4 regions of the Streptomyces sp. NPDC052687 genome follow, and region 3 is predicted to be linked to each of the others. Evidence: riboswitches for the same ligand, from Rfam matches in the RefSeq annotation. Region 3 holds a riboswitch; each other region holds the start of a gene.
What was found. A riboswitch is a leader RNA that binds a small molecule or an ion and turns the genes downstream of it on or off. The one in region 3 is predicted to bind cyclic di-AMP.

Region 1: it holds a riboswitch for cyclic di-AMP, as region 3 does, so the genes downstream of both, AB0K92_RS31480 (M23 family metallopeptidase) here and AB0K92_RS00650 (transglycosylase SLT domain-containing protein) in region 3, are expected to answer to the same signal.
Region 2: it holds a riboswitch for cyclic di-AMP, as region 3 does, so the genes downstream of both, AB0K92_RS06060 (transglycosylase family protein) here and AB0K92_RS00650 (transglycosylase SLT domain-containing protein) in region 3, are expected to answer to the same signal.
Region 4: it holds a riboswitch for cyclic di-AMP, as region 3 does, so the genes downstream of both, AB0K92_RS01535 (NlpC/P60 family protein) here and AB0K92_RS00650 (transglycosylase SLT domain-containing protein) in region 3, are expected to answer to the same signal.

The regions. Positions count from the first base shown of each region.
Region 1 is NZ_JBFATR010000068.1:19,977-24,181, reverse strand. Features, by position in the region: gene AB0K92_RS31490 (dihydrofolate reductase family protein) at 1-1,015, opposite strand, end outside; tRNA gene AB0K92_RS31485 (tRNA-Met) at 1,116-1,189, shown strand; cyclic di-AMP (ydaO/yuaA leader) riboswitch at 1,552-1,731, shown strand; gene AB0K92_RS31480 (M23 family metallopeptidase) at 1,743-2,786, shown strand; gene AB0K92_RS31475 (PrsW family intramembrane metalloprotease) at 2,911-4,205, opposite strand, start outside.
Region 2 is NZ_JBFATR010000003.1:278,434-282,638, reverse strand. Features, by position in the region: gene eno (phosphopyruvate hydratase) at 1-1,117, opposite strand, end outside; gene AB0K92_RS06060 (transglycosylase family protein) at 1,449-2,135, opposite strand; cyclic di-AMP (ydaO/yuaA leader) riboswitch at 2,140-2,318, opposite strand; gene AB0K92_RS06055 (transglycosylase family protein) at 2,501-3,547, opposite strand; gene AB0K92_RS06050 (cytochrome P450) at 3,749-4,205, opposite strand, start outside.
Region 3 is NZ_JBFATR010000001.1:125,486-129,690, reverse strand. Features, by position in the region: gene AB0K92_RS00655 (polyprenyl synthetase family protein) at 407-1,417, opposite strand; cyclic di-AMP (ydaO/yuaA leader) riboswitch at 1,981-2,147, shown strand; gene AB0K92_RS00650 (transglycosylase SLT domain-containing protein) at 2,153-2,662, shown strand; gene AB0K92_RS00645 (HAD family hydrolase) at 2,680-3,573, opposite strand; gene fahA (fumarylacetoacetase) at 3,786-4,205, shown strand, end outside.
Region 4 is NZ_JBFATR010000001.1:305,813-310,017, forward strand. Features, by position in the region: gene AB0K92_RS01525 (NlpC/P60 family protein) at 1-95, opposite strand, end outside; gene AB0K92_RS01530 (hypothetical protein) at 523-876, shown strand; gene AB0K92_RS01535 (NlpC/P60 family protein) at 965-2,158, opposite strand; cyclic di-AMP (ydaO/yuaA leader) riboswitch at 2,166-2,333, opposite strand; gene pcrA (DNA helicase PcrA) at 2,607-4,205, shown strand, end outside.

The DNA of each region.
Region 1 (4,205 bases), on a different contig from region 3:
GCTCCCGCCATGCCGTGACGACCCTGCGGACACCGGCGTCCAGGATCAGACCTGCGCAGGGGCGGGGCCGGGAGGCGCGGCGCGTACAGGGCTCCAGGCTGCTGTAGACGGTCGCGGTGGGCAGCCGCGGGTCCGCCGGGTCGATCTTCGCCAGGGCCGCCTCCTCCGCGTGGACGACCGGGTCGTCGCCCTCGCGGGAGTGGCCGCGGGCGAGTTCCGTGCCGTCGGCGGCGACGACGATCGCGCCGACGCTGAAGGCGGTCGCGGAGGGCGGGCACTGCGCCGCCAGGGCGCAGGCCCGGGCCAGCCAGTGGTGGTCGGCGGCCACCGCGGTCGTGCCGGTGCCGGGGGCGGTCGGCTGGTAGCGCATCAGGACCACGTCACCGACCGGGCGGGTCTCCACCAGGCGCAGCCGGCCCGGCTGGTAGGGGCCGGGGCCGAACAGGCGGGGGGCGTCCGGGTCGCCGACGAAGAGGGGCGCCAGGGCGAGCTGGAGTTCGTCGGCCAGACCCAGTCGGAGAAGCTGGGTGTGGACCGTGCCGCCGCCCTCGACCATCAGCTGCCGTACGCCGCGCAGGTCGTGCAGATGCTCCAGGACGGTGCGCCAGTCCCAGGCCCCGGCGAGCGGCACCACCGCCGCGGTGTCCGCGATGCCCGACGCCCGCAGGCGGCCGGCGCCCTCGGGGGTCGTGTAGACGACCTTCTCGCCGCCGGTGTGCCAGAACCGCGCCCCGGGGTCGAGGTCGCCGGTGGCGCTGACCGTGACCTTCAGCGGGTACTCCGGTTTCCCGGCCGCCGTCCGGGCCGCGCGGCGCTCGGGGGAGTTCACCAGCAGCCGCGGGTTGTCGGCGCGGATCGTGCCGGCGCCCACCAGAATCGCGTCGACGGACGCCCGCACCTCGTCGACCCGGTCGAAGTCGGCCGGGCCGGACAGCAGCAGCCGCTCGGGGCCGGTGTCGTCCAGGAAGCCGTCCAGGGAGACGGCGGCGGAGAGCAGGACGTACGGGTAGGGCATCGGCGCACCCATCTGGAGACGGCGGAATCCCGGGTCGGTTCCCAGTGAAACTACCTCTGGCGCGAGGGGTCCCGCGCATGGCGTACACTGGTTTCACCGACGCGGGGTGGAGCAGCTCGGTAGCTCGCTGGGCTCATAACCCAGAGGTCGCAGGTTCAAATCCTGTCCCCGCTACTGAAGGCTCAGGGCCGGAATCCGGAAACGGGTTCCGGCCCTGAGTGTTTTCCACCCCTTCCGGGGGCTGCGCGTTGCCCGCGTTGCCCGCCGCATGGCCGAAGACGCACGGCGTCCCGGATTGTCACCACCAGTGAGTGACCGACCCCACTGCGCATAACATCTGAGTCACCATCAAAAACGCGAACGCTGCTGAAGCGTTTGAGAGTCGAGGTCAACTCGCCCGTTTTTAGCCGCTCCTGGGCGCTACGTCCGCCCGGCGAACCGTAATGATCAAGCGGAACGGCTTGGAAATCACCCCCTGGTTCTATTAACGTCCGATAACGCAGCGCGGTCGTCCCAGCCGTCACAAGAGGCGGCTCCGTGCGCACGCGCCGAATCCCGTGAGGGAACCGGGGAACCACCATTTTGGGGTGAATCGGGCGTAAGGGGTCGGGTCCACAGCGGCTGAAACCGCGCAGGGCACGGCTGGTTTACGCGCGTAGGAGACCTTCCTGCTCCGAACCCGTCAGCTAACCCGGTAGGCGAGAAGGAAGGAAAGGAGTACGCCCACGTGGCGTCCAACCGGCCTGCCCCCGAGGCCCCGTTCGTGCCTGGCCAGCGCACCGCCGACCCCGCCGACACCTTCGTGTACGGCGATCAGCGCACCGACGAGGGCCCGTGGGAGGAGTGGAACCCGACTGCGGAATCCATTCGCCCCGTACGCGGCCGGCATCGCGTCACCAAGCAGCGCGGCGGACTCGCCCGCAGCTCCACCGTGCTGGGCGTCGGTGTCATAGCCGCCGTCGGCGCGGGCGGCATGGCCACCGCGCAGACCGGCAAGCCGCCGGTCTCCATCTCCATGCCCGACCTGCCGAACGTCGGCTCGCTCATCTCCGACGACACCGAGGCCGAGGCCCCGGAAGTCGCCGCCACCCCGCTCAGCGGCATCGGCGTCACCGCCGCCGACTCCGGGCAGGGCACCACCGACGCCGGCGAGGCGCTGCGCGCCCGCATCATGGCGCAGGCCGAGCAGCAGCAGGACCAGGTCGAGTCCAAGGCCGCCGCCGAGGCGCTGGCCGCCGCCGAGAAGGAGGCCGCCGAGGCCGCCGCCAAGGCGGAGAAGGAGGCCGAGGCCAAGGCGGCCGCCGCGAAGAAGGCCGCCGAGGAGGAGGCCCGCAAGAAGGCCGAGGCGGAGCGCCTGGCCGAGCTGGCCAAGCAGTACACGCTGCCGACCTCGTCGTACGTCCTCACCGCGAGCTACGGCCAGGCCGGCGCCATGTGGTCCTCCGGCTACCACACCGGCCTCGACTTCGCCGCGCCCACCGGCACCCTCATCAAGGCCGTCCACTCCGGCACCATCACGGAGGCCGGCTGGGACGGGCCGTACGGCTACAAGACCGTCCTCACCCTGGAGGACGGCACCGAGATCCTCTACGCCCACCAGTCGTCGATCGGCGTCAGCGTGGGCCAGAAGGTCACCACGGGCGAGGTCATCGGCCGCGTGGGCGCCACGGGCAACGTCAGCGGCGCGCATCTGCACATGGAGGTCCACACCGCCGCCGGCGGCGCGCTGGACCCGATGGCCTGGCTGCGGAGCAAGGGCCTCACCCCCTGACGCACCCGCCGAGCCGGCGCGCTCGCCCCTCTCTTCCGCTTCTCTTCTTTCTTCTCCCGGTCCCCGGCGGTCCTGACGGCGCCCCCCCGACGTCAGGGCTGCCGGTCAACGGGCCGCCGCCCGGTCACGTCCGGTACGGGTTGTAGGCCGGATACGGCGCCTGGTACGCGGTCTGCGGCGTCCGCTGCACGGGGTGCGGCGGACGGAACCCCGGGTACGGCGGCCGGTACGCCGGGTACGCCGGGTACGGCGCCCCGGGGCCCGGCTGCGTCGGCCACGGCATCATCACCGGCACCGGCGACGCCGTCATCCGCGCCGCGTACTCCAGGGCCGGACGGGCGGCCTCCCGGCGGCGCCACAGCTCGTGCAGCAGCTCCCGCTCCCGCAAGACGAAGTCCGCACCGGCCCGGCCGCGCCGCCCCCGGTGCCGCAGGAACGCCAGCGACGTCGCGTACGCCTCGTACTCTGCGACCGCGCGGGCCGCCGGTTTGCCGAGGTGGTGCCGGGCGTGGTCGCGGGCCAGCCGGCGGGCCCGCATCGAGCCGAGCGCGAACGGCTCCGCCGGGCCCAGCCAGCCGGCGGCCACGTACGCGGGCAGCTCCTCGCGGACGGTGCGCAGCTCCCGCTGCCGGGTCCAGATCACCAGCCAGGTCAGCAGCCCGAACGCGGGCACCATGAACGCGGCGTACACCGCGAGGAACGCGAAGCCGCCGAAGCTCGCGGAGCCGTTCCACAGCGCGTGCATGCCCATCGCGAGCAGCAGGCCGCACGGCGGCAGCAGCAGGCGGCGCGTCCGCTGCCGGGGCCCGGACAGGGCGGCGATGCCGAAGCCGATGCCGGTGAAGACGGTGAACAGGGGGTGCGCGAACGGGGACATCACGATGCGCACGAAGAAGGTGGCGGCGGTGACGGAGGCGATGCCGCTGTCGCCCTGCATCTGGTCGGTGCCGAAGGCGGTGCCGAGGTAGAGGATGTTCTCGGTGAACGCGAAGCCGGTCGCGGTCACCCCGGCTATGACCACGCCGTCGACGATTCCCGTGAAGTCCCGCCTGCGGAAGAGGAAGAGCAGCAGGATCGCGGCCGCCTTGGCGGACTCCTCCACGACCGGCGCTATGACGGTGGCCCCGAGGGTGTCCGCGCCGGCCGGGTCGGCGGTCGCCGTGGCTATCCACTGGGTCGCGAAGCTGTTGGCGACGATCGCGATCAGCGCCGCGGCGCAGGCCCCCCAGGCGAACGCGAAGACCAAATTCCGCCAGGGGCCCGGCTCCACCCGGTCCAGCCAGCGGAAGGCGGCGACGAGCAGCGGGACGGGCAGGACCGCCAGGCCCAGACCCACCAGGAACCCCTCGGTGCCGGTCTCCTCGCGCACCAGGGCGAGGATGACGAGCCCGGACAGCGCGAGCAGGGTGATGAGCGCGC
Region 2 (4,205 bases), on a different contig from region 3:
TGGTGACGTCCTCGGTCTCGCCGGAGCGGTGGGACATCATGCACTTGTAGCCGTTGCGCTGGGCCAGCTCGACGGCGTCCAGGGTCTCGGTGAGCGAGCCGATCTGGTTCACCTTCACCAGCAGGGCGTTCGCGGCGCCCTCCTCGATGCCCTTGGCCAGGCGCTCGGGGTTGGTGACGAACAGGTCGTCGCCGACGAGCTGGACCTTGTCACCGAGCTGGGCGGTGATGGTCTTCCAGCCCTCCCAGTCGTCCTCGAACAGCGGGTCCTCGATGGAGACCAGCGGGTACGCCTCGACCAGTTCGGCGTAGTACTCGGTCATCTCGGCGGCGGAGCGGTTCTTGCCCTCGAAGACGTACACGCCGTCCTTGTAGAACTCGGACGCGGCCACGTCGAGGGCGAGGGCGATCTGCTCGCCGGGGGTGTAGCCGGCCTCCTTGATCGCCTCGAGGATGAGGTCGAGGGCCTCGCGGTTGGAGCCGAGGTTCGGGGCGAAGCCGCCCTCGTCGCCGAGGCCGGTGGACAGGCCGCGGTTCTTCAGCACCTTCTTGAGGGTGTGGTAGACCTCGGCGCCCCAGCGCAGGGCCTCGGAGAAGGACTCCGCGCCGATGGGGGCGATCATGAACTCCTGGATGTCCACGTTGGAGTCGGCGTGCGAGCCGCCGTTCAGGATGTTCATCATCGGCACCGGGAGCAGGTGCGCGTTGGGGCCGCCCAGGTAGCGGAAGAGCGGCAGGTCGCTGGCCTCGGAGGCGGCGTGCGCGACGGCGAGCGAGACGCCGAGGATGGCGTTGGCGCCGAGCGAGCCCTTGTTGTCGGTGGCGTCCAGGTCGAACATGGCCTGGTCGATCAGGCGCTGCTCGGTGGCGTCGTAACCGACCAGCTCCGGGCCGATCTGCTCGATCACGGCGAGAACGGCCTTCTCGACACCCTTGCCGAGGTAGCGGTTCGAGTCGCCGTCGCGCAGCTCGATGGCCTCGAAGGCGCCCGTGGAGGCGCCGGACGGGACGGCGGCACGACCGGTGCTGCCGTCGTCGAGGCCGACCTCGACCTCGACCGTGGGGTTGCCTCGGGAGTCCAGGATTTCCCGGGCTACGACGACGTCGATGGACGGCACGAGCATCTCCTTCGTGGATGTGACGCGGTGGGCAGAACCGCGGGTGTGGCTCTGCGAGACGAGCCTAACCGGCTCCGGGGGATCGGCCAGCCGACCGCCCACCCCGTGGACGGAACCGAGAGTAAATTGTTTCCGAACGGAACAAAGCCCGTTCCGGAAAATTCGCGGCCACGGCCTCGGTCACGGTCGCGGCATGCGGTGTCGGCACGCGGCCACGGTCGCGGCACGCGGCCGGGTGGGTCCGTGCCCGGACATGCCCCCGCCCCGGTGCGTACGGGGGAGACGCACCGGGGCGGGGAGACTGCGGGGCTGCCGCTTGCCTCTTGTCTTCTTACTTGAGGTGCAGCTGCTGGCCCGGGTAGATGAAGTCGGCGTCGTCGACGATGTCCTTGTTCAGCTCGAACAGCTTCTGCCAGCCGCCCTTGACGTCGTGCTCCGCGGCGATGGTGCTGAGGGTGTCGCCCTTGACCACCTTGTACTCGCCGTCACCCTTCTCGACCTTCTTGCCGGTCGGGGTGGTGACGGTCTTCTCGGCCTTCGGGGCCGGCTCGGCGGCCGGGCGCTCGGCGGAGCGGGAGGCCGGCTGCTCCTCGGTCTCACGGGCGGGGGCGGAGCCGGTGCTCTCGGCGGAGCCGCCGTTGTACGGAGCGCTGGAGAGGTTGACACCGCAGTGCGGCCACGCGCCCTTGCCCTGGCCCGCGAGGACCTTCTCGGCGATGGCGATCTGCTGCTCCTTGGTGGCCTGGTCGGCGGTGGCGGCGTACTGCGTGCCACCGTACGCGGCCCAGGTGGAGGCGGAGAACTGCAGACCGCCGTAGTAGCCGTTGCCGGTGTTGATGGACCAGTTGCCACCGGACTCGCACTGGGCGACGGCGTCCCACTCGGCGGCGGTGGCGGCGGAGGCGTTGCCGGCCGCCATCAGCGGAGCGGCGACGGCGGCGCCGGTGACACCGGCGAGCGCGATGGCGCGGGTGGCCTTGAACGGACGACGGTGCTTGCCCTTGCCGGAAAACAGCATGGATCGATCCCCTCACCGACGCCTGCGAGGTGAGCTGTCGGGTTCGGGCCGGTTGAGTTGCCCGGCCGCGGCTCTTGCGAGCCGCGGCTTCACCCCGAGCCGGTTCCGGTGTCGAGTCTCCTCAACGGCCGGGACCGGCACTTACCTTGGGTCCCCCGCTCCTGCCTACGGCGCTTGAAGCGACGACTGTTCCCGGGCGGCCGCTGGCAGGATTCGGCGTTGCGGCAGCCGGGGCTCGCGGTGACGAGCGGCTTCGACCGTAGCCAGGCGATCGGCGGATTTTCAAAGACGATCAGGGCTTCTGAGACCTATCTCTCACCGTGTTTATAACGGACATTCACCGCGAACCGTGTGCTGAAGTCCCGCTACTTTTCTCCCGGTTCAACCCCTACCTCCAGCGTCTGACCGGGGAGGATGAGGTCGGGGTCGGTGCCCACGGTCGCCTTGTTCTCGGCGTACAGCGCGGACCATCCGCCGTCCAGCTCAAGGGAGTCCGCGATGCCCCACAGGCTGTCGCCGGCGCGGACCGTGTAGGTGCCGTCGGCCGCGTCGCGGGCGGCGGCGGAGTCGCGCGAGGCGTGCCGGCCGGAGGGCTCGGTCGTACGGCTGTCGGCGGCCTCCTCCTCGGCGCTGTCGCCGCGGTGGCGCCCGGTACCGGTGGAGCCGGTGTCGGCGGTGCCCGAAGACGGGTCGTTCCGGCCGGAGTTGTCCGAGTAGTCCCGCTTCGTGGTGGCCGTGGAGGAGTCGCCACCTCCCGAGGACGCGGGGTCGGAGGCGCTCGAAGACGGCGAAGACGTGGCAGAACCGGACGATTCGGCACCTTCCGGAGTTCCGGAGGAACCGGTGCCGCCGGAGATTCCGGAACGCGCGGAGGATCCGGCCGATTCGGCGGAACCGGAGGAACCGGAGGTTTCCGAGGATCGCGACGAGTCGGACAAGCCGGACTCGGGGCTCGCCGAGGAGCCCGCGTCCGGCGTGGCCGACGCACCCGACGCGGCGTCAGCCGCCAGACCGGTGTCGACCCCCGGAGACGCGGAGTCGCCGTCGAGGCCGGCGAGCACACCGCAGGTGGGCCAGGCCGCCACACCCTCGGCGGCCAGGATTCTCTCGGCCACGGCGATCTGCTGCGAACGGCTGGCCACGTCGGGGCTCTCGGCGTAGTCCAGGCCGCCGTACTTCACCCAGTTCTCCTGGGAGATCTGGAGGCCGCCGTAGTAGCCGTTGCCGTTGTCCGCGCTCCAGGAGCCACCGCTCTCGCACTCCGCGACCCTGTCCCACGTGACCCCGCTGGCGGCGCTCGCGCCGCTCGCGCCGAGGAGCGGGATGGCGATGGCGGAACCGGTCACTCCGGCCGCGACGATGAGGGCCGGAGCCTGGCGGGGGCGACGGTGACGACCGTTCCCGGAGAGCATGCGGAGACCTTTCGCGAGACAACGGTGACGGCGCGGCGGAGATGCTGTGATCACCGCCGTCACACTGATGGGTGAACGTATCGGCAGACGATCACTTGTCACAAGTTCATGCCGCGCAGATCACGTGAAGATCACAGAGGTGAGTGCGTGTCACCTTCGCGGCGGCACAGGGCCGCTGCGCGCGCAGGAGCCCGGTGCACCTCACCGCTCCGGTGTGAACTCCACGGGCAGCGTGCGCAGTCCGCGCATGATGAGTCCGCCGCGCCAGCGCAGGTCCGCGGGGTCCGCGGCCAGCCGCAGGTCCGGCAGGCGCGTGAGGAGGGTGGCGAGCGCGGTCTGGCCCTCCAGGCGGGCGAGCGGGGCGCCCAGGCAGTAGTGGATGCCGTGCCCGTATCCGAGGTGCTGGTTGTCGCGGCGGGCGAGGTCCAGGGTGTCGGGGTCGGCGAACCGGGCGGGGTCGCGGTCGGCGGCGGCGAGCACGACGAGGACCGGGTCGCCGGGGGCGATGTCCTGACCGCCGATGGTGAGCGGCCGGGTGGCGAAGCGCCAGGTGGCCAGCTCCACCGGACCGTCGTAGCGCAGGAGTTCCTCCACTCCGGTCTCCAGCAGAGCGCGCTCCCCGGCCGCCAGGGAGCGCTGGAGGCGCTCACGCTGTTCC
Region 3 (4,205 bases):
CGTCGTCGGCCCGCCCATTCTCACCCGACCGGGTGAGAAGTGGTGGCTGTTCCGTGGCTTCCTTCGTGCCATCCATCTGACCAAAACCGGGCACGGTTTTCGTCAGACCGCGGGATCAACTCCGCGTACTGCTGCGGTATGACACGACACACCGGGATATCCCCCGTCCCGTAGGGGTGGGGGTCCCGGAAGGGGAGCACGGACCGGAGAAGCCGGGGAAGGCGACGGCCGGACATGACCGGTGAGGGCCGGGCCGGTGGAGGTCAGACTGGCCGGTCAAGGTCAGACTGGCCGGTCAAGGTCAGACTGGCCGGTCAAGGTCAGACTGGCCGGTGAAGGCCAGGCGGGCTGATGAAGGCCAGACGGCCGGTGAGGGTCAGCGGGCCGGTGAAGCCCCCCTCAGCCCTTATCCCGCCCGGTGGACCACCGCGTCGCACAGTTCCTGGAGGGCCCGCTTGGCGTCGCACTCCGGCAGGGGGGCCAGCGCGGCGCGCGCTTCCTCGGCGTAGCGCACGGTGTCCCGCCGGGCCTGCTCCAGCGCCGGGTGCGCGCGCAGGGCGGCCAGCGCCCGGGCGTGCCGGTCGTCGTCGCTGAGGTCGGACTCCAGCAGCTCGCACAGCGCGACGTCCTCGGCCCGTCCGCCGCGCGCGGCCAGCTCCCGCAGCCGCAGCACGGGCAGCGTGGCGATGCCCTCGCGCAGGTCGGTGCCGGGGGTCTTGCCGGACTCGTGGGAGTCGGAGGCGATGTCGAGCACGTCGTCGGCGAGCTGGAAGGCGACGCCGAGCCGCTCGCCGTACTGGGTGAGGACGCTCACCACGGACTCGTCCGCGCCGGACATCATCGCCCCGAACCGGCAGGACACCGCCACCAGCGAGCCGGTCTTGCCGCCGAGCACGTCCAGGTAGTGGTCGACCGGGTCGCGCCCGTCCTGCGGGCCCGCGGTCTCCAGGATCTGCCCGGTCACCAGCCGCTCGAAGGCCTCCGCCTGCACCCGGACCGCCTCGGGCCCGAGGTCGGCGAGGATGTGGGAGGCGCGGGCGAAGAGGAAGTCGCCGGTGAGGACCGCGACGGAGTTGCCCCAGCGGGTGTTGGCGCTGGGCACGCCGCGCCGCACGGCCGCCTCGTCCATCACGTCGTCGTGGTACAGCGTCGCCAGGTGGGTCAGCTCCACGACGACCGCGGAGGGCACCACGCCCGGCGCGTAGGGGTCACCGAACTGCGCGGCGAGCATCACGAGCAGCGGCCGGAACCGCTTCCCGCCGGCCCGCACCAGATGCTGCGCGGCTTCCGTGATGAACGGGACCTCGCTCTTGGTGGCCTCGAGCAGCCCTTCCTCGACAGCCGCCAATCCGGCCTGGACATCGGCTTCCAGAGCCTGGTCCCGCACGCTCAGCCCGAACGGCCCGACGACGGTCACGAGGGGTCTCCTGTCTGCTGGTGTCTACTGGCGACTACGCGGTTTGTCGATACATCGCTGCCTTCACTCAAGTCAGCGTATCCGGTCACGTTTCGATCACTGATGCCGCCCACGGTTACAGCACGGGCGGTATCGGATCACGCCCGGAATGTTTTCGATCAGCTGATAAGAAGGCATATCTACGACGATGACATGAGCACGCCTATCGACCCTCCCCCCTTCTCCCGCTCGTCCGGTTCGACAACGACGCGCACTCCATAAGGGGTTCCGCCCTCGTGGCAGACATAGCACACCTTGAACTTATTGCCCGATTTGGGGGACTTGCTCCTCGACGTGAGTTGACTCACGACAGCCCCGTCACAGGCTCCTCACAGACCCCTCATCAGATTCCCCTTCCCTCTTGCCAGTTGACCCTCGACCGGGAAAAAGGATCAAGTACGTCAAACGCGCTGATCATGGTCAACCGGCGCGATAAGTGAATCCGCTACTTGTTCCGGACACGGGCTCTCGCATACGTTCCCGGTCCGTCGGGCGGAACGCCGAATCCTGCCGCCGCCCGCGCCACCCACCACGAACTCACTCGTACGGCAGGAGCGGGGGACCCAGGTAACACGCCGGTCCGGGCAGCGCCCGGGGCGGCTTGGGGTGAAGCCGCGCGCTCTGGAGCGCGCGGCCGGGCAGCTCCCCGCCCGAACCCGACAGCTCACCTCGCAGGCGTGGGAGAGGACGTTCACCATGCCCGCACGTGTGCCCGCTCAGGCCCTGTCCACCGCCGACCAGCCGGTCAGGAGCCGCCGCCGCACCCGTCTCGCCCGCGCTCTCGCCGCCGCCGGCACCGGCGCGGCCGTGCTCGCGCTGCCGCTGATCGGCGCGACCGGCGCCGCAGCGGCCACCCCGGCCGCGGCCACCGCCGCCACGGCGTACCCCGACAACCTCGACGGCTGGATCCGCCAGGCCATGTCGATCATGGCCCAGCACGGGATCCCCGGCAGCTACGACGGCATCTACCGCAACATCATGCGCGAGTCGTCCGGCAACCCGAACGCCATCAACCTCTGGGACTCCAACGCCGCCAAGGGCACCCCGTCCAAGGGCCTGCTCCAGGTCATCGACCCGACCTTCGCCGCGTACCACGTGCCCGGCACGGCCTACGACCCGTACGACCCGGTCGCGAACATCGTGGCGGCCTGCAACTACGCGGCCGACCGCTACGGCTCCATCGACAACGTCTTCGGGGCGTACTGAGGGGCGTACCGAGGGGCTTACCGGAGGGCGTCCCGGGCCACGCGCACCGGCTGAGCCGGGCTCACCAGGCGACCGGCGCCCACCGTTTCACCGAAGAGCCGTTCGAGGACGGCGGCGATGCCGTCGTCCTCGTTCGACAGGGTGACCTCGTCGGCCACCGCCTTGAGTTCCGGATGGGCGTTGCCCATGGCGACGCCGTACGCCGCCCAGTCGAACATGGGAATGTCGTTCGGCATGTCGCCGAAGGCCAGGGTGTCCTCGGGCCGCAGTCCCAGATGACCGGCCGCCAGCGCGAGGCCGGTCGCCTTGGTGATGCCGCACGGCTGAAGCTCGACCGTGCCCGGCCCCGACATCGTCACGGTGGCCAGCGAGCCGACCACCGAACGCGCCACCGACGCCAACTCGTCGTCCGACAGGGTGGGGTGGCGCAGCAGCACCTTGCTGATGGGCTCGCCCCACAGGTCCTCGCGCCGCCCGACCCGCACCGCGGGCAGGGTGGGGTGCGGCATCCGGTAGCCCGGCTCGATCAGCGTCAGCCCGTCGACCCCGTCCTGGTCGACCGCCGCGTACACCTGCCCCGCCTCGGCCTCGATCTTGCCGAGCGCGGTCTCCGCCAGTTCCCGGTCGAGGGTCACCGACCACAGCAGCCGGTCGGCGTCGATGTCGTACAGCTGTGCCCCCTGCCCGCACACCGCGAGGCCCGTGCAGCCCAGGTCCTCCAGCAGCGGGCGCACCCGCGGGGCCGGCCGGCCGGTCACCACCAGATGCCGGGCGCCGGCCGCCGCCACCCGCGCGAGCGCGGCGCGCGACCGGTCGGAGACCGTGTCGTCGCCGCGCAGCAGAGTGCCGTCGAGGTCGGTGGCGATGAGGGAGTACGCGGTGCGCGCGGCATATGCGGTGGGTGCGGCCATGATCAGAGAATACGGACCCGGCGCCCGCCCCGCTGATTCTCAACTTCCTTTCCGCCGTCCGGTTTTCACTCCCAGGGGGTGCCCTGCCGCTCCCGGAGCGGTGGTACGCCGCCCGGCATCACCGGCAGGGGGGACACTGCCCAAACCGGGATCACCGCCGTAACGTTGCTGCGACCGCATGGACCGCACGTACGAAAGTGAGGCAGCACCCCATGCCCCCCTTCGATGTCCCCGAGGGCGACCCCTTCGGTCCGCACAACCTTCCGTACGGCGTGTTCTCGCCCGCCGGGTCCGAGCGGCGGACCGTCGGCGTCCGGCTCGGCGACCATGTGCTCGACGCGGGCGCGGCGGCCCGCGCGCTCGGCTCCCCGTACGCCACGCTGCTCGACCGGCCCACGCTGAACCCACTGCTCGCGGCCGGCCGCACCGCCTGGTCGGACGTGCGGCGCGCGCTCACCGCCTGGGTGACCGTGCCGTCCCACCGGGAGACCGTCGCCCCGCTGATGCACCCCCTGTCGTCGGTGACCCTGCACCTGCCCTTCGAGGTCGCCGACTACGTCGACTTCTACGCCTCGGAGAACCACGCCCGCAACGTCGGCCGGATGTTCCGCCCGGACGCCCCCGACTCGCTC
Region 4 (4,205 bases), 180 kb from region 3:
GTCACGGCCGCCGCGCCCGCGAGGGCGAGGGTTGCCGCCGTACGGGCTCGATGGCCCCCGGCCGAGCGATGCCGGGGCTTGCGGTGAGCTGCCACGTGGACTGCACGTCCTTTCCTGCGGCCGGGCGGTCCGGCGGCGGTGTCGCACAGGGGAGCGGGACCGCCGCCGGACCTTCTCGGCGGAGACGTCCGGCTGCCGCCCTGGGCCTGGGCGGCGGTGGGGAGCCGGACATCTGAGGGAGGACGCTAGGCCGGGATATGCCGGAGAGGTCACGAGAAGTACGGAAGTGACGCGAGCGGGCCGTCGGGTGACCGTATGTGACCGTGACGTTTCTTCGGAATGGTCGAGGTGACGCAGCGTGCTGACCGAAGGGGCGATTCCGGGACCGGCGTACGGGACGGGATGCTATGGCGCATATATGCGCCGCCCCCGCGTCACTCCCCGTACGCGCTCATGCCCGCCGTCGGCCAGGGACGGGCCGGTGTCGGGCGGCGGGGGACGGCCTCGTTAGGCTCCGGCCCCATGGACGTACTCATCCATCTCTTCGTCGGCCTGCACATCATCGGCATCGCCTCGCTCCTCGGCGGCTTCCTCACCCAGATGAAGGCGATGGGCCAGGGCACCGCCCGCTTCGTCCCGGCGATGCTGCACGGCGCGCTGACCATGCTGGTCACCGGCGTGATCCTGGTCGGTCTCAACCAGGCCGACGACCAGACGGTCGACAACATCAAGATCGGCGTGAAGCTGGCCCTGCTGATCGTGATCCTCGGCCTGGTCTACGTGAAGCGGGACGAGGAGCGGGTGGACAAGGGCCTCTTCGGCCTCGTGGGGCTGCTGACCACGGCGAACATCTTCATCGCGGTCCTCTGGACCTGAGCCGCCGCGCCCCGCGCCCGCGGCCCCCGCGGACCTCGGCGCCCCCGGACCACCCGCCCCGCGTCGCCCCCGGACCACCCGCCCCGCGTCAGGCCGGCCGCACCACGCTGTGGATCGACGACTCGCCGTCGTAGTACACCGACTCCTCCCGCACGTACGTCCCGGGCTTCGGCGCGTGGATCATCATCCCGTTGCCGATGTAGATGCCGACGTGGGTGACGTCGTCGTAGAAGAAGACGAGGTCACCGGGGAGGGCGGCGGACAGGGGGACCGTGGTGCCGGCGTTCACCTGGTCGTAGGTGGTGCGCGGCAGGGTGACGCCGGCGGCCTTCCACGCGGCCTGGGTGAGGCCGGAGCAGTCGTAGGAGCCCGGCCCGGTGGCGCCCCAGACGTACGGCTTGCCGATCTGGGCGCGGGCGAAGGCGATCGCCTTCTCGGCCTTGGCGGTGTACGTCGCGCCGGCGGCCGGGACGGAGGTCTCGCCGGCGGAGGCGGAGGGGGAGGACGAGGCGCCGCCCGTCTCCTCCCGCGGGGCCGGCACCGCCTCCCGCTCCTCCTGCTCCTGCAGCCGCTGCTCCTCCGCCTGCTGCCGGGCCAGCTCCGCGGCCTTGCGCGCCGCCTCCTCCCGCTCGCGCTGCTCGATCGCGGCGAGCCGGGCCTTCTCCTCGGCGGTCAGCCGCGAAAGCATCTCCCGCGCGGTGGCGAGTTTCTTCTGGACGGTGGCCTTGGCCGTCTTCAGGCCGGCCTGTGACTCGGTGAGCGTCTGGAGGCTCTCGGCGGCCTCCTGGCGCTTCTTCATCGTCTCGGACTGCTGCGCGAAGTAGTCGTCGACCGATTCCTTCTGCCGGCTGGTGAGCCGGTCCATCAGGTGGGTGCGGTCGAAGTAGTCCTGCGGGGAGTCCGCGAGCAGCAGGGTCGCGACGCCGGGCGCGGCGGCGCCGGTGCGGTACTGGGCCGCGGCGTAGGAGCCCAGCTCCTCGCGGGCCTCGTTGAGCTTCTGCGCCCGCTGGGCGACGTCGTCCAGGAGGGTGTCGACCCGCTTGCGCTGCTTCGCGGTCTTCTCCTTGGCCGCGTTGTACTTCTCGGTCGCCGACTCCGCCTGGCGGTAGAGCTCGTCGACCTTCTTCTCGACCTCCTCCAGGCTCGGCTTCTCGTCGGCGGACGGGGCGGCGTCGGCGGTCTGCGACAGCAGGGCCACGGAGGTGAGGGCCGCGGTGGCGAGGGCGGGGGTGCGTATGCCGGCCACGCGCGGGGTGGGACGGGACTTGCGGTGCGACGCCAAGGGAGGCGACTCCTTCCATGGGCCGCCTACCGGGTTAGCTGTCGGGTTCGGGCGGGTCGTGAGGAAGGGTTGCCCTACAGCCCGTCCCGAAGGGGAGGGCCGATTCACCCCAGAGTCTGTTGGGTCCCCGGCTCCGGCCGCTGTGCGGGCGCGCCGGACTCGGCGGAGGCCGCGCGGCCCGGCGACGTTCGCCGGTAGGAGGTCGTACGGCCTGCGCGGAACGGTAGCCAACTCGTGTGCCTGCTGTGAAGGTTGGTGGGTGATATGCCCGATACATTTCCGTGACCTTTCCGACAGCGCCCCCCGGCGGTCCCTCAGCGGCCCCTCAGCGCTCCCTGCGCGTCGCTCGCCGTCGCCGAGCCTGCGCGGCGCGTGGCGGCCGGCGGCCGGTGTGATGTTCTGCGGGCGGCCCTCGGTTGTCAGTGGGGCGCCCTAGACTCGGAGAGCGATGAGCAGCCTCTTTGACGACAGCTTCCTGGCGGACCTCCAGGCCCCTCGCGGGCACGAGGAGGAACCCCCGCCGCCGCCCGAGGGCGATCACGTTCCGGAGTCGATCCCGGACGATCTGTTCGGCGGGAAGTTCGACGTGCCGCCGGACCGATGGGGCTCCCCCCGCTCGGGCGGAGCCGAGAGCGGGGGAGGCTACTACCGGGACGGCGCCCCCCGCCCGGTGGTCGACTCGGCCGCCCTCCTGGAGGGGCTGAACGACAACCAGCGCGCCGCGGTCGTCCACTCCGGCTCCCCCCTGCTCATCGTGGCCGGCGCCGGCTCCGGCAAGACCCGCGTGCTCACCCACCGCATCGCCTACCTGCTGGCCGAGCGGGGCGTGCACCCGGGCCAGATCCTCGCGATCACCTTCACCAACAAGGCCGCGGGCGAGATGAAGGAGCGCGTGGAGCAGCTGGTGGGCCCGCGCGCGAACGCGATGTGGGTGATGACCTTCCACAGCGCGTGCGTGCGCATCCTGCGCCGCGAGTCCAAGAGGCTCGGCTTCACCTCGTCGTTCTCGATCTACGACGCCGCCGACTCCAAGCGCCTGATGGCCCTGGTCTGCCGCGACCTGGACCTGGACCCCAAGCGCTTCCCGCCCAAGTCCTTCAGCGCCAAGATCAGCAACCTGAAGAACGAGCTGATCGACGAGGAGGACTTCGCCGCGCAGGCCTCCGACGGCTTCGAGAAGACCCTCGCGCAGGCCTACGCCCTCTACCAGTCGCGGCTGCGCGAGGCGAACGCCCTCGACTTCGACGACCTGATCATGACGACGGTCAACCTGCTGCGCGCCTTCCCCGACGTGGCCGAGCACTACCGCCGCCGCTTCCGCCACGTCCTGGTCGACGAGTACCAGGACACCAACCACGCGCAGTACGCCCTGGTCCGCGAGCTGGTCGGCACCTTTGAGCACCCGGTGGACGTGCCGCCCGAGGCCGAGGTCCCGCCCGCCGAGCTGTGCGTCGTCGGTGACGCCGACCAGTCGATCTACGCCTTCCGCGGCGCGACCATCCGCAACATCCTCCAGTTCGAGGAGGACTACCCGGACGCGACGACGATCCTGCTGGAGCAGAACTACCGCTCCACCCAGACGATCCTGTCCGCCGCCAACGCGGTCATCGAGCGCAACGAGTCCCGCCGCCCGAAGAACCTGTGGACCAACGCCGGCCAGGGCGCCCGGATCACCGGGTACGTCGCGGACACCGAGCACGACGAGGCCCAGTTCGTCGCCGACGAGATAGACCGCCTCACTGACGCGGGCGAGGCGAAGGCCGGCGACGTCGCCGTCTTCTACCGCACCAACGCCCAGTCCCGTGTCTTCGAAGAGGTCTTCATCCGCGTCGGCCTGCCCTACAAGGTCGTCGGCGGCGTCCGCTTCTACGAGCGCAAGGAGGTCCGGGACGTCCTGGCCTACCTGCGCGTCCTCGCCAACCCCGAGGACTCGGTCCCGCTGCGCCGCATCCTGAACGTGCCCAAGCGCGGCATCGGGGAGCGCGCGGAAGCGATGATCGACGCGCTCTCCCAGCGCGAGAAGATCAGCTTTCCGCAGGCGCTCAAG